3 regions of the Cupriavidus sp. 291-E7 genome follow, and region 3 is predicted to be linked to each of the others. Evidence: riboswitches for the same ligand, from Rfam matches in the RefSeq annotation. Region 3 holds a riboswitch; each other region holds the start of a gene.

Region 1 (7,721 bases), on a different contig from region 3:
GGATCGTATAGCTGCTGTAGCCAAACAGTTTCGTGCTGGCTTGCGCCTTGTCGCGGAACGCGGCCACGGCCTGGCTGGCCAGCTTCTGCTCGGCTGCCTCGTGCGCTTCACGCGACAGCGAGAACGAGATGTGCTGCACCTGCATCTGGTTGGCCAGTTCGCCGGCCAGCTTCGACACTGCCGCGAAGTCCTTTGACTTGAGGATGATTTCCGAGCGACCGCGCCACGTGCTGATCTTGCCGTTGCGGTCCGTGTTCGGATGAATCGTGAAGCCGCCCGACTGTGCTTCCACGCCCGATACGCGCTTGGCCTGGGCCAGCGCCGCCTGCGTGCGTGACGACAGTGCATTGGAAATGGCCGACGGCTCGGGACCTTCCTGCTCGGCTGCCAGCGTCAGTTGCACGACATCGGTTGCCACTTCGGTCACGGCCTGTGCCGACAACGACAGCACGCCCGAGGGCTGCGGCATGGTGACGGTCTGGGCAGCGGCAACGGTAGCGACGGTGCCAAGCAGCGAGGCGGCCAACAGTTTCTTCATATTGTTCTCCGATCAAAGTGATGGCTATCAGATGCCAGGCCGCACATTTCGTTCCATGCGGGCCTGCATGAAGGATCTAACGGGCGAGCGGCTTGATCGGGGTTAAAGCTGGTCTGCGATGGCAGAAACTATTTCATCAGCTTTTCGGTGATGTAGCGCCATTCGGCCGGCGTGACCGGCGTGATCGACAGCCGGTTGCCACGACGCAGCACCACCATGTCGGCCAGGGCATCGTGCTCGCGCAGCGCAGGCAACGGGACCAACGCGCTTTTTTTGATGAAGCGCACGTCCACCAGCGACCAGCGCGGCTCGTCCTGCTTCGAAGCCTTGTCGTAGTAGTCGCTCTTGGGGTCGAACTGCGTGGGGTCGGGGTAGGGCTGCGAGCTGACCTCGGCGAGACCTGCAATGCCCGGCTCGGGGCACGACGAGTGGTAGAACAGCACGCCATCGCCAATGCGCATCTGATCGCGCATGAAATTGCGGGCCTGATAGTTGCGCACGCCGGTCCAGGGCAGCGTGCCCTCACGGGCAAGATCGTCGATGCTGGCTTCGTCCGGCTCGGACTTCATCAGCCAGTACTGGCGCGCGCGCTGTTCAGGCATGAATCGATGACAGGTCAGGAGTTGAAATGAAAAAGGCGGTGGTTCATTGAAACCACCGCCTCTTCATCACTTGAAGGGGGTCCCCGCCTCGGCCGCTGGGTCGGCATCCTGAACCCAAGTGAGGTTCAGAGTGGCTGCGGAAGTCGTATTTCGGGTACATCGCCCACTCAGGGAGTCCAAGCTTGGCCCAGACTATGAATGCGGTAACGCGCTCGCCCATACGACATGATCCCGCACCATGCAATGCATATCGGTTCAAGGAGTTTATGACCCTCACGAACCAGGCAGGGAAACTGTCAAACGTCTGACTTTGGCTCCTGTGCGTGCAACACGCTTGGGATGTCAGACGTTTGCCGTTTCAAACTAGGATGGGATGGAAACGGCGGCCAGGCACGATAACCCGACCATCCAACTGCGTCGGTCGCTCGCGCCGCGCAGTGGCTCCACTATACACCGCGACGTGAGTCATACCAAGCCGGACGTGTCGCGTCGTTACATTTTCCACAACACCCCTCACAATGCTGGCCTGTGCGCGGCACCGGCTTCACATGCACGTGATATGTGGCCATCGCCGCGCAATTCAAGTGCCGCCAGCAGGGTCTTTTTTACGGTTCAGCGTGTACCCACGTGCGCGTACTGGCGCAAGGCCTCGTCGGCGCGCTCGTTGAGTTCGCGGATACGCGCTCGGACAGCGTCCACGGGAATCGTGCCATCCTCTTCCTGTTTGCGGCGGATCGCCAGCAGATCGGAGGCAATGCTGATGGCCGCCATCACGGCCACGCGCTCCACGCCCTTGGCCGCCACGCTGCCCTTGAGCTTGTTCATCTTGTCGTCGACCAGTGCCACTGCCTCCAGCAGCGCGGCCTCGTTATCCGGCGAGATCGCAAAGCGATAGGGCTGGCCGGCGATGTTCACTTCCACTTGCTTGTTGCTCATGCATGTTCTCCGGGGGCTTGCTGCGAACCTTCCGACGTGGCGCGCGCACCTTCGCCAAGCAGGTCGAGCTGACGCGCATCGCTGGCCGTGGGCAGCTTGTCCAGGATGGACTGGATGCGCAACTGGGCTTCCTCGATCTTGATATTGAGCAGCTCGCGGTCGGCCGCCATAGCTTCGCGGTCCGCGCGCAACTGGCCCGCCTCGGCCTGCAGGCGGTCGATCTCCGCGCGCAGCCGCTGGTTTTCCGCCGCCAGGGTGTCCGCGTGATGCAGCACGCGTCCAATCTTGGCGGCCAGTTGTTCGAGTTCGTTGAGCATAGTGCCTGTCGTGTCCGGTAGGAGTAAGGGTCAGGTTTCGGGATTCTAGCCGATGCACGCGCCGGGGCTACCGCCAACGCGCCCGGTGAGACTTGTGTGTCGCACGGAAGTTGCACCGATCTGCGGTGAACGGCGCGATTTCGCGTGTCAACCACGGATATCGGCAACTTGATGCGTCGCATTGACGTCAACTTTGAAACTCCCTACACTCGCGCACGTTCCAGGTGCTCGCGGCCCCCTTACGCAGGGGCCGCAGTTCAACGGGAAACAGGGAGCCGGGGTGCCGTTGCCATATTGGAAGTTGGAAGTGACCAATCTGGAGACAAGCGGAGCAGGCCAACCTGTGCTGCCCCCGCAACGGTAAGCGACCGCGAACATGCTTTGAGAAAGCGTGGCTCGCAGGGCTGGCCCAGCGCCACTGATCCGGATCCGTCAGTCATCTGGCGATCCGATCGGGAAGGCGGCCTGCCTGATGTCGTCAGCCCGGATACCGGCCTGAAGAACGCGGGCGTCCGCTCCAACGCGGCACGCCAATTCGCCATATGGTCCGCGGGGGAACGGACCCGGCCGTTCTCATCCATCCTGCTCATGCGTTCCACGCTATCCAGGTCGACTGTCGCGGCAAGGCCGCCGGTTCGGCTATCCGCGCCCGCCATCATGGCGGCCGTCACCGTATTTTCCGCATCCCATGCTCCGGCCTTCGCGCAATCGGCGCCGGCCGAAGACGCGTCCCAGCCACAGTCGCTGGCGCCAGTGGTGGTTACCGCATCGCGCACCGCGCAACGCGTGACCGAGGCGCTGCCGCACACTACCGTGGTGACTCAGGAGGACATCGTCAATTCCCAGGCGCCGGATCTGCGCTCGCTGCTGCGCGGCCAGGCCGGGGTCGAGTTCGCCGTCAACGGCGGCATGGGGGCCAACACGTCGCTGTTCATGCGCGGCGCCAACTCGAACCAGGTGCTGATCCTGATCGATGGCGTGCGCGTTGCCGGTGTGAGCGGCGGCACGGCACAGATTGCCAACATCCTGCCCGATCAGATCGACCATATCGAGGTGGTGCGCGGCAACGTGTCGGCGTTGTACGGTTCGGATGCGATTGGCGGCGTGGTGCAGATCTTCACCAAGAACGGCGTGGGGCAGGCCCCGGCGGCCAATGCGCAGGTCGAGTACGGCAGTAACAACACACGCCAGGGCACGGTGGGCTACGGCGGCCAGATCGGCGATACGTCGTTCAATATCACCGGCTCGATGTTCAAGACCGATGGCTTTTCGTCGATCAACTATAACCAGTGGGCCGCCGCGAACGCCGCCGCGGTCCGGCGTGGCAATGGTCCGAACCCGAACGACAATCCCTACGAGAACAAGAGTGTTTCGGGCCAGGTGCGGCACAAGCTCACGCAGGACTGGGACGCCGGTTTTGCGGCGTACTACTCGAACAGCCAGCTGTCGTATGACAGCACCAGCGGCAAGCCGACTGACAATTTCACGATGGACAGCGAGCTCTACACGCTGTCGGCGTTCGTCAACGGCAAGGTGACATCGGCCTGGACCACGCACTTCAAGATTTCGCAGAGCGAAGACCGCAGCGAGGGCCGCAAGAACGGTCTGTTCGACAGCCTGTTCAGCACGCGCAACCGCCAGTTCAACTGGCAGAACGAATACGCGCTGACGCCCGACCACAAGCTGCTGTTCGGCACCGACTGGCTGCAGCAGACGCTGGCGTCCAGTTCGTACAACGCCCCGTCGCGCAATGTGTTCTCGGTCTATGGCGGCTATGAAGGCCGCATCGGCCAGCACCAGTTGCAGTTGAACGGACGCAACGACCACTATTCCGATTTCGGCAACCAGGGCAGTTTCTTTGCCGGCTACGGCTTCAACGTGACCGAGCAGGTCAAGCTGATCGCCAACGTCAGCAACGCCTTCCGCGCGCCGACGTTCAACGAACTCTATTTCCCCGGCTTCGGCCAGCCGAACCTGCAGCCCGAGCGTGCCAAGTCTGCCGAGGCGGGCGTGCAGGTCGATACCGCCAGTGCCGGCCTGCTGCGCGTGACGGCATTCGAAACGCGCTATGACGATCTGATCGTATCCACGGCGGTGGGCAGTGGCGTGTTTCTGGCGCAGAACGTGAACAAGGCCAAGGTGCAGGGTATCGAGGCATCGTGGCGTGCCACCGTCTGGGGCACCGATCTTGGCGCCAACGTGACCTTCCAGAATCCCGTCGATGAGTCCAGCAACACGCAACTGCTGCGCCGTGCGCGGCGCCATGCGTCGTTCGATGTCGGCCGCAACTTCGGCAACTGGCGTTTCGGCGGGGAATGGTTGATCTCGTCGTCGCGCCTGGACAACAGTGGCCGCACGCTGGGCGGATACGGTATCTTGAACCTCAACGCCCGTTACAACATCGACAAGCAATGGTTCGTGGCCGCCCGGGTGGAAAACTTGTTCGATAAGAACTACATGCTCGCCTTCCCGTACAACACGCAGGGTCGGGCCGGGTTCATCACGTTGGGATGGAGGCAGAAATAACCCATGACTGAGCTGCGGCGCGCGCTGGCCGTATGGACTGTCCTGGCTCTGGCCGGGGTGGCCGTGTTCGCGCTGTCGCTGGCCGCCGGCAGCGTGTCGCTGGACGCCGCGCAGCTCTGGCAGGCGCTGACCGGCGCGGATACGGGCACGGCCGGCGCCATCGTGCGCGAACTGCGCCTGCCGCGCGCGGCGGCGGCGTTCGCATGCGGCGGACTGCTGGCCTTGTCGGGCGCGCTGATGCAGGTGCTGCTGCGCAATCCGCTTGCCGAACCGTACGTGCTGGGTGTGTCCGGTGGCGCGTCCACGGGCGCGCTTCTGGCGATGCTGATGTCGCTGCCGGTGTGGATGGTGCAGACCGGCGCGGCCGGTGGCGCGCTCTGTTCGATGCTGCTGGTGGCCACGCTGGCGCGGCGCGATCTGCTGCATCCGCAGGTCCAGGGCGGGCATCACGAAGCCGGCGCGCGACTGCTGCTCACGGGTGTGATCCTGGCCGCGGGTTGGGGCGCGCTGATCATGTTGATCCTTGCCATCGCCCCGGAGTCGCGCCTGCGCGGCATGCTGTTCTGGCTCACCGGAGACCTTGGTGGCACGGCCAGCTATGGCTGGGCACTGGCGACGCTGATCGCGGCGCTGCTGCTGGCGATGCCGATGGCACGCTCGCTGAACGTGATGCTGCTTGGCGAGACCGTGGCGCAATCGCTGGGCGTGCGCGTGGGCCGCGTGCGGCTGGCCACTTTCCTGATTGCCTCGTTTTCGATTGCCGCCGCGATCACCACAGCCGGTTCGATCGGTTTCGTCGGCCTGGTGGTGCCGCATATGGTGCGGCTGGCGTGGGGCAACGATCAGCGCCAGTTGCTGCCGGCGGCGGTGCTGCTGGGCGGAACGCTGCTGATGGCGGCGGACCTGATCGCGCGAACGGTGATCGCCCCGGCGCAATTGCCGGTGGGTGTCATCACGGCCTTGCTCGGCGTGCCGACCTTTCTTTACCTGCTGCTGCGGAGGCCGCGATGAGCGCCTGGTTCGAACCGCTGGCCACGTGTCCGCTGCTCGCCTTGCGCGATGTCCGGCTGCAAGCGGGCCGTCGCGTGTTGCTCGACGGGCTGTCGCTGTCGATCGAGGCCGGTCAGCTCTGGTGCATCGTCGGACCGAACGGCGTGGGCAAGTCGACGCTGATGGGCGTGCTGACCGGCCTGCGCGCGTCCGATGGCGGCATGGTCGAGGTCGGCGGCACGGCCATCGGACAAATTGCCCCGGCTACGCTGGCCCGGCAGCGTGCCTATCTGCCACAGGCCGTGCATGACACGTTCTCGATGATGGTCGAGGATGCCGTGCGCATCGGCCGTCATCCGCATATGAGCGGCTGGGGCTGGGGGCAGCGCGACGACGATCGCATCGTGCGCGATGTGATGGCCGAACTTGACCTCGATGGACTTGCCGCACGCGACGTCCTGACGCTATCCGGCGGCGAACGCCAGCGCGTATCGCTGGCCGCCGTGCTGGCGCAGCAGGCGCCGCTGCTGATGCTGGACGAACCGGTCTCGCACCTGGACATGCGACACCAGATCATGGTGCTCGACGTGCTGCGCCGCCTGACCGGTGCGGGACGCCACGCCGCGGTGGTGATCCTGCATGACCTGACCCTCGCGCGCCGCTATGCCAGCCATGCGCTGCTGATGGCCGAAGACGGCCACGCGCTGCATGGTCCGGCGCACGAGGTATTGACTCCCGCGCAGTGCTCGCGAGCGCTGCGCACGCCGATTATCAGCATCAGCGACGGCACGCATACCGCGCTGATCCCGGACGGAAATCCCCATGAGCAACGTTGAACACACAGATAATCCCGACGATGGGCGCGACGAACGCCACAAGGCGCGCATGGCGCGCAAGAAGGAAGTCGTCGATGCGAAGATCGCGGCCGCGCAGACCGAACGCGGCGTGATCGTGATCACCACGGGCAATGGCAAGGGCAAGTCCAGCTCGGGCTTTGGCATGGTGGTGCGATCGATGGGGCATGGCATGCGCACGGGCGTGGTTCAGTTCATCAAGGGCGCCATCCCCAGCGGCGAGGAAATGTTCCTGCAGCGCTTTCCCGATCAATGCGAATTCCACGTGATGGGCGAGGGCTATACCTGGGAAACCCAGGACCGCTCGCGCGACGTGGCCAAGGCCGAAGCCGCGTGGGAAGTGGCGCGCCGCATGCTGCGCGATCCGTCGATTGGCCTGGTCCTGCTCGACGAGCTGAACATCGCGCTGAAACTGCACTATCTTGATGTCGACACCGTGATCGCGGATCTGCGTGCGCGCCCCGCGATGCAGCATGTGGTCATCACCGGACGCGGCGCGCCGCCCGCGCTGGTGGAGGCGGCCGACACGGTCACCGACATGACGCCGGTTAAACACGCGTTCCAACAGGGCATCAAGGCCCAGCGTGGTGTAGAGATGTAGGAATTCGCAGAAGACTCATGACCCATATTTCCGAATTTGCCCTGACCCTGCCGCCGGTCGCGCCGCTCGACGAATCGCTGCGCGCGGTGCTGCAGGCCGCCATCGATGACAAGACCAAGCCACCCGGTTCGCTGGGCCGGCTGGAGTCGCTGGCCATGCAGATCGGCCTCATCCGGGGTGAACCCGTGCCCGATCTCAACCGCCCGGCCATCATCGTGTTTGCGGGCGACCACGGCGTGGCCGACGCGGGCGTCAGCGCGTTTCCGGCCGAAGTGACCGCGCAGATGGTGCTGAACTTCCTCAACGGCGGGGCAGCCATCAACGTGTTCACGCGGCTGCATGGGCTGGCGCTTGAAG
Region 2 (7,721 bases), on a different contig from region 3:
CGCCCGAGATGGCGGCGTTGGCCACGCCGTCCTTGCGCGGGTCCTGGCCCGGGTTCATCGACTCGCTGTAGACGCGCGTGCTCATGCCCGCGTTGTACATCGCGGTGAACATGTTGCGGCGACTCTTGAGGTTGTGCACCTTGGTATCGGCGTTGCACGCGGCCAGCGGCACGAAGGCATCGGTCGGCTGGTTCGCCGTATCGCCGGCGGGCAGGCAGTTCCAGGCGTTGTCGTCGGCCACGCCCCAGTCGTCGGCGCTGGCCAGCGAGATGTAGTTCGGCTCGCTGGGGTTGCCGGTCGAGAAGTAGTTGGTAGCCTGGTTGCCTTCCGTGTGCAGGTACTTGTAGAAGTTCGGATAGGTCGGGCTGTCGATGGTCTGGTTGCTGTGGTTTTCGAAGATCACCACGAACAGATGGTCGTAGCGCGGGATACCTTCGGGGTTGAAGGCGGCTTCCTGCGCGGACTTCAGCGAAGTCACCGGATCGGCGGCGCTATCGCTGATAAAGCCGCGATCAAGGATCTTCGATGCCAGCGTGTAGCGGCCGGCCAGCGTGTTGTCCTCCACCAGCAGCGCGCGTGCGGCGGCGGTGTCGGCAAGGCTGCCGGGCTGGCCCACCACATCGTCAGCCTTGACGCTCACGTCGGCGGTGCCGCCGCTCAGGCTCAGGCGGCCCGCGATGGCGGCCTTGGCATCGGCAAAGCTCAGCGATTCGGATTCCGTCAGGCGCACGACTTCCGTGGACAGCGGGCTGATCACCACGTTCGCGCCACCGGTGGCCTGCGCGGCGGCGCTGCGCAGGATCATCTTGCTGGCCACCTTGGTCGGGCCGGCAACCGGATCGTTGAACGACGCATCGGTATCGACCACGGCCACCAGGCTTGCGTCCGGCGTCGCCAGCGTGAAGCGGCCATTGGCGTCCGTGCGCGTGGCGGCCTCGCCGTTGTCGCAGACGCCGTTGCTGTTGGTGTCGGCGCAGACGGTGGCATTGGCGTAGGTCACCGGCACGAAGGCCTGGTCGACATCGGCGCCCGTGGTGCTCTTGGCATAGTCGACGCCCGTGGCGGACGAGCTGGCAAAACCGGTGGGATTCTTGACGGCCGCGCCGCCCACGACGCCGCTGACGGTCTGCGTCGTGCCGTTGTTACCGTTGGTGCCGGTGTTGCCGGACGTGGTGGTGGCGTCATCGCCGCCGCATGCCGCAAGCAGCGCGGCTGCGGCAAGGGCTGTGAGCAAGGGGACGTAGGAGGTATTTTTAGGGTGCATGGTTATGGCTCGCCGGGACATGCGCGATCGTTATGAGTGGGTCTCGTTGGGTCTCGTACTGACGCCGCACCGAAGCCCGTTCCGGCGCATGGTTCCGGCGGGTGGGACCGCCTGCGCAAGACACCTTCGGGGCCGGCGAAAGCCCGTATGCCCTCTCCGACCAATGCAGCGGCCACGATGCTAGAAATTCAATGTGACGATTTCATAAACCCGCCGCGCGAATTCATTACGGGAGATTTCGGAGGTACCAATCCCGATACAAAGCAGAAACGCGGTTGCCATGCGGGATGCACGGCGTAATACTTGCGCCGCGCAACACCCCGCGCCCGTCGAATTCCGCCCATGCACGCATCTCCGACCTCCGGCTCATCCGGCTCCGCCGCTCCCCGGCAACTGGCCCGGCTCCACTTCTCCAACGAACTGCGCGACTGGATCGTGAATGCCCTGCGGCGCGGTGGCACACCCGATGACATCGCCGGCGCGCTGGTGTCACAGCGCTTTGATCCGACCGTGGCGCGAGACCTCGTGCACGCGTTTGCACGGGTATTGCGCGAAGGCCTGCCAATGCCCGAGGGCCAGATCACGATCGAAAAGGCTGGCCCGGCGGCGGGTGGTTCGCGGTTGCCGCGCGGATCGGTACTGGATGGCGGCGACCGCGCGGTGCACGTCATCACGCGCACCGAAAAGCCGGTGGTAGCCGTGCTGGAAGCGGTATTGAGTCACGCCGAATGCGATGCGCTGATGGCGGCGGCGCGCCCACGACTTGCCGCATCGACCATCGTCGATCCACGCACCGGCGAGCACGTGGTCAGTCGGGACCGCAGCAGCCAGGGCATGTTCTTCCGTCTTGCGGAAACGCCGCTACTGGCGACGATCGACGCGCGTGTATCGGCGCTGATGCGGATGCCGGTGGAAAACGGCGAAGGCCTGCAGGTACTGCACTACACACGCGGCGCGCAGAGCCGCCCGCATTTCGATTTCCTGATGCCGGACAACGCCGCCAACCGGGCATCGATCGCGCGCAGCGGCCAGCGCGTCAGCACGATGGTGATCTACCTGAACGACGTGGCCGAGGGCGGCGAGACGGTCTTCCCCGAAATCGGCCTGTCGGTCGTGCCGCGCAAGGGCAATGCGCTGTACTTCGAGTATTGCGACGACGGCGGCCAGCTTGACGGACGCACATTGCATGCCGCCGCCGAAGTGCTGCGCGGAGAGAAATGGGTGGCGACGAAGTGGATGCGGCAGCGGCGCTTCGTGTCCGCTGCCGAAGATGCGCGGAGCGCAATGATGTGACGGACGCCTAGCGCGCCGAGCGCGGCACCATCAGCGGTTGAACCAGCCGCGCAAAGATCAGCCCGAGCGCGGCCCACAGCACCGCCTGCATGCCGAACGCCGCCACACGATACTGCCAGAGCAGCGTGGCGGGAAAATGGTCGGGCACCTCGTTGATCTCGGGCAGCAGCGCATGCACGATCACGGTCAGCACAACAAAGATCGCACCGGTACCGACCCACATCGTCCACGCATCGCGGCTGGCGAAAACCCTGCGCGCCGCCACGACGGCCACTGCCATCGCCGCCAGCGACACACCGATCATCGTGAAGAACAGCGCGGTACGAAGCCCGATCGTCGATGGGTCGCCCACCGCCGGCGGATTGGGCGGATATTTGAGAAACGGCACCAGCACGATTGCCACATAGCCGAGCAGCGCCAGCAGCACGGAGGTCGTCCGCGCGCCCAACGCACCAATGCGGCCGTAGACAAAGGCAAAGACCAGCGAGAACAGCCCGCCCAGCGCGCTGCCAAATACGGCGACGCCGACGAACAGCCCAGCCCCGGCCTGTACATCGCGGCTGACCAGTTCAGGCATTTCGTGCGCATGGCTGCCGCCCATCGCATGGGCCGCCTGCTCTTCGAATGCAATGGCGCCTTCCACCTGCGGCTCACCGACCACGCGCGCAAAACCAAAGGCCAGCAAGCTGGCCAGAAAGCCCGTGAGCATGCCGCGGACCAGCAGACTTCTTACCATTGACGGATTTCCTCAGTGGCAGGGAAAACCAAGCAGGTGGCGGCCGTCGTGCACGAACTCATGCACGTACATGGTATTGAAGATGGCGGCGGCGCCTTCTTCCACACCAACGAAGTAGATGGCCAGAAGCAGCAGCATGCCGCCAAAAATAGCCCAGGGCAGCAGTTCGCGGACGGGGATCGAAACCGGCGCGATGGCGGCCGGCGAGGCAATGGCACTTGCGTGCATGAGATTTCTCCTTGAGGATGACGCGTCCTGTCATGGATCGTGGCTCGAAGAGAAGGTCTGACTTTCACAGTGGCGCGACCGTGCCGGAATCTCACCGGCTTCCCCTCCTCGGAATCCGTGCATTCTAGACGACTCCAAGGCCAACCGCATGACAACCCGCATCTCCCTGCTCTGCGTACCCGCGACCGCCGCCATCCGCGCCGGCCGGTTTCCGGCCGATGATCCGCTGGAAGCCGCCGACGCCGCGCAACTGGCCGCGCTCGATATCGCACGTCCGCTCGGCAAATGGGACCACGTGTTGACAAGTCCGATGGCCTGCGCACGCGCCACCGCACAGGCGCTGGGTTTTGACGCGGCCATCGACGATGCCTTGCGCGAGGTCGATTACGGCCGGTGGTCGGGGCTATCGCTGAAGGCGCTCGCCGCGACGGAGCCAGACGGGATTGCCGCCTGGCTCGCCGATCCCGGCATGGACGCGCACGGCGGCGAATCGCAGCAGGCCGTCATCGGGCGGGCCGGGCAATGGCTGGCGCGCCGCGCGCCAGGGCATGCACTGGCCGTGACCCATGCCAGCGTGATCCGGGCCATCGTCGTGCACGTCCTGGGCGCCCCGGCTCAGGCGGCGATGCAGCTGGACATTGCGCCGCTGACGCTGACGATGCTGTCAAGCCAGTCCGGCAAGTGGCGCGTGTCGGCCGTCGCGGTGCCGCTCTCGCGCTACTGAGGCGGCGCGGACGGCGGAGCCAGTGGCGCCGCTGGCGGCGGCGGACACTGGGTTGCACCGCCCTGCCCGGTATTCCGGAAAGTGACAACCAGCCGGCTGTCCTTGGCCATCATCAGCGTATTGCCGTAGGTGACCGTCGGCATGAATGCGATATCGGGCGCGACCGACACCGGCGGCTGCTTTGCCGCATCGACGGTCAACACCAGCTCGACGGTATAGGCGTCCACGCCCACGGCCTTGCCCTGCGGCGACTGCGCGAACCGCTGCTGGAATGCGCACATGTCACTGGTAATCGAGTCGAGCGCCGCCTGGATCGGCACGGTCTTGCCCGGTGGAATCGGCGCCGTATTGCAGGCGGTCAGCAATACGGCGGCAAGGCACAACGGGGTGACAAGGCGCATGGACTGGGTCATGGCGTCTCCTGTGCGGAAGATACAGTCGATCCGATGCTAGCTTCCGCTCCCTCCCCGCTCCATTGGCCAAAAGGGCAAGGTGACCGGCATTCCGAGGCTGGGGCTTGGCTGCGCTCCAAACGGGGCGGACCGGTCGGGCCATCGCGCCAGGGCATCCGGGAGCAAGACTCACGGCAGGTTTCACGCTTCTTTTGCATTTTTACAGATACATATGCAAAATGCAGGTCACCACAAATCGCTCCCGCCTGCGACATGACTCCATCGGAAGGCCAGTTCTGCGCTGGCGACATCACTTATCGCTATTTGGATCTACCCGGAATGCTTGGCGCGTCACTGGCGCGATTGCCGGTCGTGCTGCGCCTGCTGCTGGAAAACGCCGCACGCAACCTGGAAGGCGACGAGCGCGCGCAAGCCATCGCGGCCGTCGTGGCATGGCTCGATACCGGCACGAGCGAATCGGAAATTGCGTTCCAACCTGGCCGCGTGCTGATGCACGACACCACGAGCACCCCGGCGCTGGTCGATATCGCGGCCATGCGCGATGCCCTGGCCGAAGCGGGCGCGGACCCCGACGCGCTCAATCCGGTGCTTCCCGTCGACTCGTCGGTCGATCACTCGCTGGCCGTCGAGGCATTCGCACAGCCCGACGCAGCCTCGCAGAACCTTCGCATCGAAGCCCAGCGCAATGCCGAGCGCTACAGCTTTCTGCGCTGGGCATCGAAGGCGCTCAAAGGCGTGCGCATCCACCCGCCGGGCACCGGCATCATGCATACGATCAACCTGGAGCAACTGGCCACGGTCGTCACCACGCAGCAGCGCGACGGCGCGCCGTGGGCCGTGCCCGACACGTTGATCGGCACCGACAGCCATACGCCGATGATCAACGGCATTGGCGTGCTCGGCTGGGGTGTGGGCGGACTCGAAGCGCAGACCGTGATGTTCGGCATGCCGGTGATGCAGCGGATTCCCGATGTCGTCGGCGTGCATCTGACCGGTGCGCTGCGGCCGGGCGTGCTGGCCACGGACCTGGCGCTGACCGTCACGCAGCGGCTGCGCGCCATCGGCGTGTCGGGCGAATTCGTCGAGTTCTTCGGCCCTGGCGTGGCCACACTGACGGCGGGCGACCGTTGCGTCGTGGCCAACATGGCACCGGAGTACGGCGCGACCACCGGCTTCTTTCCCATCGACGAACAGACACTCGCCTACCTGCGCGCCACGGGGCGCAGCGCGGACCACGTTGCGCGCGCCGGTGCCTACGCGCGCCTTGCGGGCCTCTGGTTCGATCCCGACAATACGCCGCGCTACACGCGCACGATCGAGATCGATCTGCCCACCATCGGCATGCACGTGGCCGGCCCGCGCCGCCCACAGGATCTGCTGCCCTATAGCGATACGGCCGCCGCGCTCGCAAGCTTCCCGTTCGCGGTGCAAGCCCGGCGCGATGGCATGCCACGCTATCCGGTGGCGATTGCCGCCATCACCAGTTGCACGAACACGTCCGACCCTGCGCTGCTGATGGCCGCCGGCATCGTCGCCCGCAAGGCCCGCGCGCGGGGCCTGACCGTGGCGCCGTGGATCAAGACGTCACTGGCACCGGGATCTCCGGCGGCCGCGAGCTATCTACGGCGCAGCGGCCTGATCGATGACCTGTCGGCCGTGGGCTTCGATATCGTCGGCTTTGGTTGCACCACCTGCATCGGCAACTCCGGGCCGCTCACACCGGCGATACGCGATGCCGCCGCCGCAGGGGCCGTCTGGCCGGTGGCCATGCTGTCGGGCAACCGCAATTTCCCGGGCCGCATCCACCCCGACCTGAATCTCGGCTTCATCATGTCGCCGCCGCTGGTGGTGGCCTTCGCGTTGGCCGGCGACGCCGAGCGCGATCTGAGCCGCGAACCGGTGCAAGTCGCGCCCGACGGTACACCGGTCTTCCTCCAGGATCTCTGGCCTACGCCCGATGAACTGGCAGCCGTACTCGCCGCCGGCACCGACCCCACCGACTACCCCCGCGCTTTCGCCGTGGCTTCGCAAAATCCGGTTTGGGCCGCCCTTCCCTCCGCGGATTCGGCGCGCTACCCCTGGAACGACCGCTCGACGGCCTTGCGGCGCCCGCCGTTTGCCGCGCTCGATCAGGATTCGCAACTTGGCGAATACGACGCATGGCCGCTGCTGGTGCTTGGCGACGACATCACGACCGACCACATTTCACCGGCCAGCGCGATTCCGAAAGACAGTTTCGTTGCCGACTTCCTGGTCAGCCGTGGCGACGACCGCGACGACCTCAATGTGTTTGCCTCGCGGCGCGGCAACTGGGAAGTGATGCTGCGCGCCGCGTTCTACAACAAGACACTGGTCAACCTGCTGCAACCCGATGCGCCCACCGCGCATACGGTGCATGTGCCCAGCGGCGATGTCGCACCGATCTTCGAAGTGGCGCGGCGCTACCACGACGATGGCCAATCGGTAGTCCTGATCGCGGGCGAACGCTATGGCACCGGCTCCTCACGCGACTGGGCCGCCAAGGGGCAGCGCCTGCTGGGAATCCGTGCCGTGATTGCGGTAAGCTTCGAGCGCATCCACCGTTCCAACCTGATCGGCATGGGCATCCTGCCGCTGCGCATGCCAGCGGGTGTGAGTCCGCGAACACTGGCGATCCAGCCCGGCGACGCGATCCACATTGGTGCCGACGCGCAATCGCTGGCGCCGCGCTGCAAGGTGCCGGTGCGCATCAAGCGCAAGGACGGATCGGTGGACGCATTCGATGCCACCGCAGCCGTGGAAACCCGGCTCGAAGTCGAGCTGCTGCGACGCGGGGGCGTGATTCCATCCATCTTGCACAAGACGCTGGCACGGCACAGGGCAGGCATCGCGGATGCGTGACTGCCGTACTGCCAGCGGGCCCGACACCATGAGCCACGACCGGTCCATCGCGACGCAGATCGTCGAATTGATCCAGCACGAGCAATTGCCGGCGGGCGCGCATCTGCGCGCCCAGATGCTGGCCGACAAGCTCCGGGTATCGCGCACGCCCGTCAATGAAGCGCTGGCGCTGCTGCATGAGAA
Region 3 (7,721 bases):
CAAATCGATGCGGCCTTCGTCCAGCAGCGGCAGCAGCGCGGCGCTGGTGTTCTCGATGATCTCGACGGACAGATGCGGCTGCTGTTCGCGCAATGCGGTCAGCGCGCGGGTCAGCAGCGGAATGGCGCCCATGATGACCCCGACCGCGAGATGTCCGCCGTGGCCCTGCGCAATGGCCGTGATTTCGGCATGCAGGTGTTCCAGGTCGCTGTATATCAGGCGCGCGTAGCGCGTGACGCACTGGCCGAGTTCGTTGGCCACCAGCCCCTTGGGCTGGCGTTCGAACAGCGACATGCCCAGGATGTCCTCGATCTCGCGCAGAGCCTTGGTGGCGCCCGGCTGCGAGATGGCGATCTCGTCCGCGGCCTTGTGCAGCGAGCCGTGATTGTCCAGCGCGATCAGCAGGCGCAGTTGCTTAAGGCGCAGTCTTGACGCAATGGTGGCGAGCGAGGGTAGTGCCGGGGGGTGCATGGCGGAGCGTGCAAAAGTCGACACTATAGCGCCTTCGACCCATCCCGGCACGGCGCCCGGATAACCGCCGCTTATCGGCAAATCAGGCCTTTTCATTGGCGCCCGCCGGTGCCTGCGCATAGAGTCCCCCGACACGCGCGGCCACACCGCGTCCATCTCCAGGAGACTCCCATGTCGTTGCAATTTACCGGTCAACAATACATTGGCAGCACGCGCAGTGCCGCCGGTTCTACCTTGCTGTACAGCGTGAATGCCGGAACGGGCGAGCGGCTGCCCGGCGCATTCCACGAGGCCACGGCCGGCGAAGTGGACGCGGCCGCGCGCGCCGCGGCGGCGGCTTATCCCGCGTTTCGTTCGCTGGTGCCGGCGCAGCGGGCTCGCTTCCTGGACGCTGTGGCCGACGGCATCGACGCGCTCGATGATGCGTTCATCGCGCTGGTCTGCCAGGAAACCGGACTCCCGGCCGCGCGCATTGCGGGGGAGCGCGCACGCACGAGCAACCAGTTGCGGCTGTTCGCATCCGTGCTGCGGCGCGGCGATTTCCTGGGTGCGCGCATCGACCAGGCCATGCCGCAGCGTACGCCGCTGCCGCGCGCCGACCTGCGGCAATACCGCATCGGCATCGGACCGGTGGCCGTGTTCGGCGCCAGTAATTTCCCGCTTGCGTTCTCCACGGCCGGTGGCGATACCGCGTCGGCGCTGGCGGCCGGCTGCCCGGTGGTGTTCAAGGCCCATATGGGTCACATGGCGACGGCGTCGGTGATCGCCGACATCGTGGTGCGCGCGGCGGAGGCCACGGAGATGCCGCGCGGCGTCTTCAACATGATCTTCGGCGACCGCGTTGGCGAGCATCTGGTCAAGCATCCCGAGATCCGCGCGGTCGGCTTCACGGGTTCGCTGCGTGGCGGCCGCGCGCTTTGCGATATGGCCGCGGCCCGTCCGCATCCGATCCCCGTGTTTGCCGAGATGAGCAGCGTCAATCCGCTGATTCTGATGCCCCAGGCCCTGGCGCGGCGGGGCGCGGACATCGCGGCCGAGCTGACCGCGTCGGTCACGCAGGGGGCCGGGCAGTTCTGCACGAACCCGGGCTTGGTCCTGGGTATCCGCTCGGCCGCGCTCGACGCGTTTGTCGCGCATTTCAAGACAGCCATCGGCGCCTCGCCCGCGCAGACGATGCTCAATGCAGCGGGATTGCAGCACTACGTCGATGGGGTGCGGAAGTTTGCCGATACGCAGGGTATGGCCTTGCTGGCGGCCGCTCCGGCACATCCCGGCCAGGCTTCCGCCGAGCTTTGGCAGGCCGACGCCGCATTACTGTTCCAACCCGATGGCCGCTTGCAGCGGGAAGTTTTCGGACCTTGCACGGTCCTGGTGGTGCTCGAAGATGCCGACGCGCTGCGGCGTGCCATCGACGCGCTGCAGGGGCAGTTGACGGCAACACTGATCGCGGACCCCGAAGACCTGGCGGAGGCCGCGCCACTGGTTGCGGCGCTGGAGCACAAGGCGGGGCGGCTGCTGGTCAACGGCTATCCGACCGGCGTCGAGGTGTGCGATGCGATGGTGCACGGCGGCCCGTATCCCGCGACGTCCGACGCGCGCGGCACCTCGGTGGGCACGCTGGCCATCGACCGCTTCCTGCGGCCCGTCTGCTTCCAGAACATGGACGACGCGCTGCTACCGGTGGCGCTGCGGAATGCCAATCCGCTCCGCATCGACCGGCTCGTGAATGGCGCGCGCACGCGCGACCCGATCGTGGCGTAGCGGTGAAGCCGGCGCGACTTGAGGATGGCCTGCATCACGAACCTGAACGGCACTTCGTGCTGGAGATGCCAAATCTGACGCAAATTCCGTCGGATTGACGCTTTTCCGTGTCCAGATGGTGTTGTTTCTGACACCAGACGGCGCAAGTCACCAACGGTTACGAGTAAAATGCGCCCCGCGGTGCGTCCCCCTGACGTGCCGTACGTGATGCAGGTGCCCGCGAGCGATTTCGCGGGTTAAACGGGAAACAGGAACGCCGCGCACTAGCGGCCAGCCTGTGCTGCCCCCGCAACGGTAAGCAGGTTTGGGAACCATCATGTCGATCCTCGGTTGTCGGATCGACAGTCACTGCGCAAAAGCTTCGCTGGCGTGGGAAGACGATGGCGTCCCGGAAGCAGACGCTTCCAGCCTGCAAGCCCGGATACCGGCCTGTTGTCATCATCGCTATCCATTTGCCCGGGCGGGGTCGCTCGGCTTCACGATGAAATACAACTTGTCCGCGCATACCGCCAGCCGCTCGCGCACGGCCGAAATCTCGTCGCGTCACGCACGTGGGCGTCGCTCGCGTGCACTGGTCGCTTCCGTTGGCACGGTGGCCAGTTTCAATATCCCTTGTGCACTGGCACAGGAATCCGCATCCGACCCCAAGCATCCGACCCTGCCGGCCGTCACGGTCAGCGAGTCCGCCCAGATCGACCCGCCCGGCCTGGCGCTGTCGAAGCCCGAATACACCGGCAGCCGTCTGGGCCTGACGCCGCTGGAAACCCCGGCCAGCGTCGAAGTGATCAGCGGCGAGACGATTCGCGCGCGCGGCGATCAGTCCGTGCGCGAAGCCGTGACACGCGCTACCGGCATCACGGGCAATCCCGCGCCCGGCAACGGCGGCACGTCGCTGACGGCGCGCGGTTTTTCCGGCCAGGGTTCGGTCATGCAACTGCTCGACGGCACGCGCATGTACGTGGCCTCGGGCACCGTCACGTTCCCGTTCGATACCTGGTCGGTGGATCGCATCGAAGTGCTGCGCGGGCCGGCATCAGTGATGTATGGCGAAGGTGCCATCGGCGGCGTGGTCAACGTGGTGCAGAAAAAGCCGATCCGTGGCCCCATCGAGAACGAACTGCAGATCACCGGCGGCACAGAGAAGACCGCCCGCGTAGCGTTCGATAGCGGCGGCAAGGTCAACGACAACCTGTCGTACCGCTTTGCCACGGCGTACAACCGCTCGGCCGGCTGGGTCGAGCGGGGCGATTCGAACAACCTGATGGTGTCTGCGTCGGTGCGGCTGGACGTCAACCCGGACTTCAACCTGACGCTGTCCTATGCCGACGGCACGCAACATCCGCAGCAGTACTTTGGCACGCCGCTGGTCAATGGCAGCCTGGACACGTCGCTGCGCAAGAAGAACTACAACGTCGGCGATGCCCAGATCAGCTATCGCGACCGCTGGACGCGCCTGAATGCCGAATGGACGCCGAACGACCGCGTCACGGTGCGTAACCAGTTCTACTACCTGACCAGCCACCGGCACTGGCGCGACAGCGAGACCTACGCGTTCCTGCCGGCCACCTCGCAGGTGCGGCGTACCGATTACCTGGAAATCCTGCACGACCAGGAGCAGGTGGGCAACCGCGCGGACATGACGGTCAAGAGCAAGCTGTTCGGGATGGAGAACGCGACGACCGTCGGCTTCGATATCAACAAGATCAACTTCACGCATTCGAACAACTCGCCGTACGGCGGTACGTCCACGGTCAATGCGTATAACTTCGATCCGGGCCTGTTCTTCAGCCCGCCGGGCATCGTCACGTCGCCGCGCCTGCGTACCAACACCACGCAGTACGCGCTGTTCGGCGAGCATCGCATTGCCTTTACGCCGCAGTGGTCGGTGATTGGCGGTGTGCGTTTCGATCACGCCACGCTGTACCGTACCGATCTGATCGCCAACACCGGCTGGGAGAAGACCTTCGCCAACACTACGTGGCGCGTGGGTACGGTCTATCAGTTCACGCCGAGCTTGTCGGTCTACGCGCAGTACGCCACGGCCACCGATCCGCTCGGCGCGCTGGTGACGACGAGCGATGCCCAGCGCAATTTCGACCTGGCCACCGGCAAGCAGGTGGAGGTGGGCGTGAAACAGGCCTTCTGGGGCAATCGCGGCGAATGGACGTTCGCGGCCTACGAGATCCGCAAGAAGAACCTGCTGTCGCGCGATACGGTCAACCCGACGATTACCCAGCAGGTGGGCGAGCAATCGTCGCGCGGGCTGGAAGCCTCGGCCAGCGTGGAAGTGCTGCGCGGACTGCGTCTGGACGTAAACGGCACGGTGCTGCGCGCGCGCTATGACGACTTCAACGAGTCGGTGGGTGGTGTGGCGGTGTCCCGTGCGGGCAATGTGCCGACGAGCGTGCCGCAGCAGGCCGCCAACGCCTGGCTGAGCTGGAATTTCATGCCGCAATGGACCTTTGCCACGGGGCTGCGCTACGTGGGCGGGCGCTATGCGGACACCGCCAATAAGGTGCGCGTGCCGAGCTATACGACGATCGATACCGCGCTGTCGTGGCGCGTGACCAAGCAGGCGGCGCTGACGCTGCGCGTCTACAACCTGTTCAACCGCGACTACGCCGAATCGTTCTCGAACGGCGGCCAGCAGTGGTTGCTGGGGCGTCCGCGCTCGGCGGAGCTGTCGGCCAACTTCTACTTCTGAGGCCCGGCCGTGTGGCGCAAGCTCAGGCTGAAACGCTGGTTGTACCTGATCCATCGGTGGATGGGCATCGCCGGCTGCCTGCTGATCGCGATGTGGTTTGGCTCCGGGCTGGTCATGATGTACGTGGGCTTTCCGGCGCTGACCGATGCCGAACGGCTGGCCGGGCTGCCGCGCATCGATACGGCGCGCCTGGCCGTCTCGCCCGATGCGGCGATGGCGGCGGCCGGGCTCGATGCCTTCCCGCGCAGCCTGCGGCTGGAGATGGCGGGCGACCTGCCGGTCTATCGCATGGTCGATGGCAAGGGGCTGCCACATACGGTGTCTGCCATCGACGGCCGGGTGATTGCGCAGGTCGATGCCGCCACGGCGCAGGTCACAGCGCAGCGCTTCGCCGGCAAGCCCGCGCAATGGCTGGAGACGGCCGAGAGCGACCAGTGGACCGTGCCGAACGGCCTCAATGCCTGGCGCCCGCTGCACCGGATCGCCATCGACGATGGCCTTGGCACCGAGCTTTACGTGTCGGCGAAGACCGGCGAGGTCATGCGCGATACCCACCGCGCCGAGCGTTTCTGGAACTGGCTGGGTTCGGTGCCCCACTGGCTGTACTTCACGCCGATCCGCAAGGACCCGCCGCTGTGGCGCCAGGTGGTGCTGTGGACGTCGGGGCCGTGCGTGGTGGTGGCGATCACGGGGATCTGGATCGGCTGGCTGCGGCTGCGCGTGCGGCGCCGCTTTGCCCACGGCAGCATGGACGGTACGTCGCCGTATCACGGCTGGATGGCCTGGCACCATGTGGCGGGGCTGGCCGGTGCGCTATTCCTGCTGTTCTGGCTGATCTCGGGCTGGCTGTCGGTCAATCCGAACCAGTGGTTCAACGGACGCGGCTTCGACGGGGCGGCGCTGCAGCGCTACGCCGGGCATACGTCGGCATCGTTTCCGGCACCGGCCTGGCAGGCGATAGGCGAGGGTGCGCGCGAAGCACGCATGACGTGGGTGGGCGGCAGGCCGGTGTTGCTGGTGTCCGCCGACGACGGGGCCGTTCGGGCCGTCGATCCGCACCACGGCGCGACCATGCAATGGGATGGCGCCGAGCTGGCGCGCACGGCCGCGACATTGCTGCCGGACGCGCGGATCGCGTCGCAACTCGTTCAGACGGAGCCCGACGCCTACTGGTACAGCCACCACCATGCGCGCCGGTTTCCGGTGCTGCGCGTGGGCTTCGGTGATCGGGACAGCACCTGGGCCTATATCGACCCGGCGACCGGCCAGGTCATCGGCCGCGGCGACGACAGCCGGCGGCTATATCGCTGGTTGTTCAACGCGGTACACAGCTATGACTTCGTGACCCTGACGCAGAACCGTCCCGGATGGGACATCGTCGTCTGGGCGCTTTCCATCGTCGGCCTCGTGATGTCGGTCAGTGGCGTCGTCGTGGGATGGCGACGGCTTGTCCGCTAGACCTCCATCTGTTTCGCAAAACAAATTTTTCGTAGTGAGGATTCCATGCATACCTCGAAGATTCCCGCCACCATCGTCACCGGCTTTCTCGGCAGCGGCAAGACCACCTTGCTGCGCCATATTCTCGATAACGCCAACGGCCGCCGTATCGCGGTGATCGTCAATGAGTTCGGCGAACTGGGCATCGACGGCGAGATCCTGAAGGGCTGCGGCATCGGCTGCGACGCCGCCGGCGAGCCGACTGGCCAGCTTTACGAACTGGCCAACGGCTGCCTGTGCTGCACCGTGCAGGAAGAGTTTTTTCCGGTGATGGAGCAACTGCTGGAGCGCCGCGACCAGATCGACCACGTGCTGATCGAGACGTCGGGGCTGGCACTGCCCAAGCCGCTGGTGCAGGCGTTCCACTGGCCCAGCATCCGCAATGCCTTCACCGTGGATTCGGTAGTGACCGTGGTCGATGGTCCCGCCGCGGCGGCAGGACAGTTCGCGGCGAACCCGGCGGCCGTTGACGAACAACGCCGCGCTGATCCGAATCTCGATCATGAGTCGCCGCTGCACGAGTTATTCGAAGACCAGTTGGCCAGTGCCGACCTGGTCATCCTGAACAAGATTGACCTGATGGACGCCACTCAGATTGCGGCCGTGGAAGCGCTGGTACGCCCCGAGATTCCGGCAGAGGTCAAGATTGTGCCAGCGCAAGCCGGCTCGCTCGATGTGAACAGCTTGCTGGGGCTGAACCGGGCTTCAGAGGAAACGATCCACTTGCGCGTCGATCACCACGGCAACGCCGACGACCCGGATCACGCTGACCACCATCACGACGAGTTCGACTCCGTCGTGGTGGAAGCCGGCACGGTCGAACGCGACGCACTGGTGACGGCGCTGCAAAAGCTGGTGGCCGGTCACACGATCTATCGCGTCAAGGGCTTTGCCGCGTTGCCCGGCAAGCCAATGCGGCTGGTGCTGCATGGCGTGGGCCAACGCTTCGACAGCTATTTCGACCGCGCCTGGCGCGTTGACGAGACGAAGGGTACCCGTATCGTGCTGATCGGCCAGGATCTGGATGGTGCCGCGCTCCAAGCTGCCCTGGATCGGGCGTTGGGCGCATGACGCCGTGACAAATGCCGTCACCTACCGCCGCGCTGGCGTGGAAGATCTGGAAGCCATTTGCGTGCTGGGCCAACTTCTCAATGCGATCCATCACGGGCAACATCCCGACATCTATACGGAGGCGACTACGGATGCCATGCGCGATGCGCCGCATTGGTTGCCGAGCCTCCAGGGGGAAAAGCACGCGGCTTTCCTCGCCGAAGAAGGGCAGGTCGCA

Evidence for each region. A riboswitch is a leader RNA that binds a small molecule or an ion and turns the genes downstream of it on or off. The one in region 3 is predicted to bind cobalamin.
Region 1: another riboswitch for cobalamin. It lies ahead of AC3FLX_RS03595 (TonB-dependent receptor plug domain-containing protein); the one in region 3 lies ahead of AC3FLX_RS25195 (TonB-dependent receptor).
Region 2: another riboswitch for cobalamin. It lies ahead of AC3FLX_RS21890 (CbtB domain-containing protein); the one in region 3 lies ahead of AC3FLX_RS25195 (TonB-dependent receptor).

Annotation. Positions count from the first base shown of each region.
Region 1 is NZ_JBYOJV010000002.1:142,622-150,342, forward strand. Features, by position in the region: gene AC3FLX_RS03570 (SIMPL domain-containing protein) at 1-538, opposite strand, end outside; gene AC3FLX_RS03575 (EVE domain-containing protein) at 667-1,140, opposite strand; RNA gene ssrS (6S RNA) at 1,217-1,434, opposite strand; gene AC3FLX_RS03585 (cell division protein ZapA) at 1,753-2,076, opposite strand; gene AC3FLX_RS03590 (hypothetical protein) at 2,073-2,393, opposite strand; cobalamin riboswitch at 2,599-2,906, shown strand; gene AC3FLX_RS03595 (TonB-dependent receptor plug domain-containing protein) at 2,982-4,919, shown strand; gene AC3FLX_RS03600 (FecCD family ABC transporter permease) at 4,923-5,930, shown strand; gene AC3FLX_RS03605 (ABC transporter ATP-binding protein) at 5,927-6,745, shown strand; gene cobO (cob(I)yrinic acid a,c-diamide adenosyltransferase) at 6,732-7,364, shown strand; gene cobT (nicotinate-nucleotide--dimethylbenzimidazole phosphoribosyltransferase) at 7,382-7,721, shown strand, end outside.
Region 2 is NZ_JBYOJV010000013.1:31,003-38,723, forward strand. Features, by position in the region: gene AC3FLX_RS21875 (alkaline phosphatase family protein) at 1-1,264, opposite strand, end outside; gene AC3FLX_RS21880 (2OG-Fe(II) oxygenase) at 1,607-2,557, shown strand; gene AC3FLX_RS21885 (CbtA family protein) at 2,565-3,293, opposite strand; gene AC3FLX_RS21890 (CbtB domain-containing protein) at 3,306-3,521, opposite strand; adenosylcobalamin-variant (AdoCbl-variant) riboswitch at 3,564-3,642, opposite strand; gene AC3FLX_RS21895 (histidine phosphatase family protein) at 3,670-4,245, shown strand; gene AC3FLX_RS21900 (hypothetical protein) at 4,239-4,658, opposite strand; gene acnA (aconitate hydratase AcnA) at 4,911-7,538, shown strand; gene AC3FLX_RS21910 (GntR family transcriptional regulator) at 7,567-7,721, shown strand, end outside.
Region 3 is NZ_JBYOJV010000017.1:6,581-14,301, reverse strand. Features, by position in the region: gene AC3FLX_RS25205 (LysR substrate-binding domain-containing protein) at 1-471, opposite strand, end outside; gene AC3FLX_RS25200 (aldehyde dehydrogenase (NADP(+))) at 643-2,232, shown strand; cobalamin riboswitch at 2,431-2,679, shown strand; gene AC3FLX_RS25195 (TonB-dependent receptor) at 2,726-4,936, shown strand; gene AC3FLX_RS25190 (PepSY domain-containing protein) at 4,946-6,394, shown strand; gene cobW (cobalamin biosynthesis protein CobW) at 6,440-7,504, shown strand; gene AC3FLX_RS25180 (GNAT family N-acetyltransferase) at 7,458-7,721, shown strand, end outside.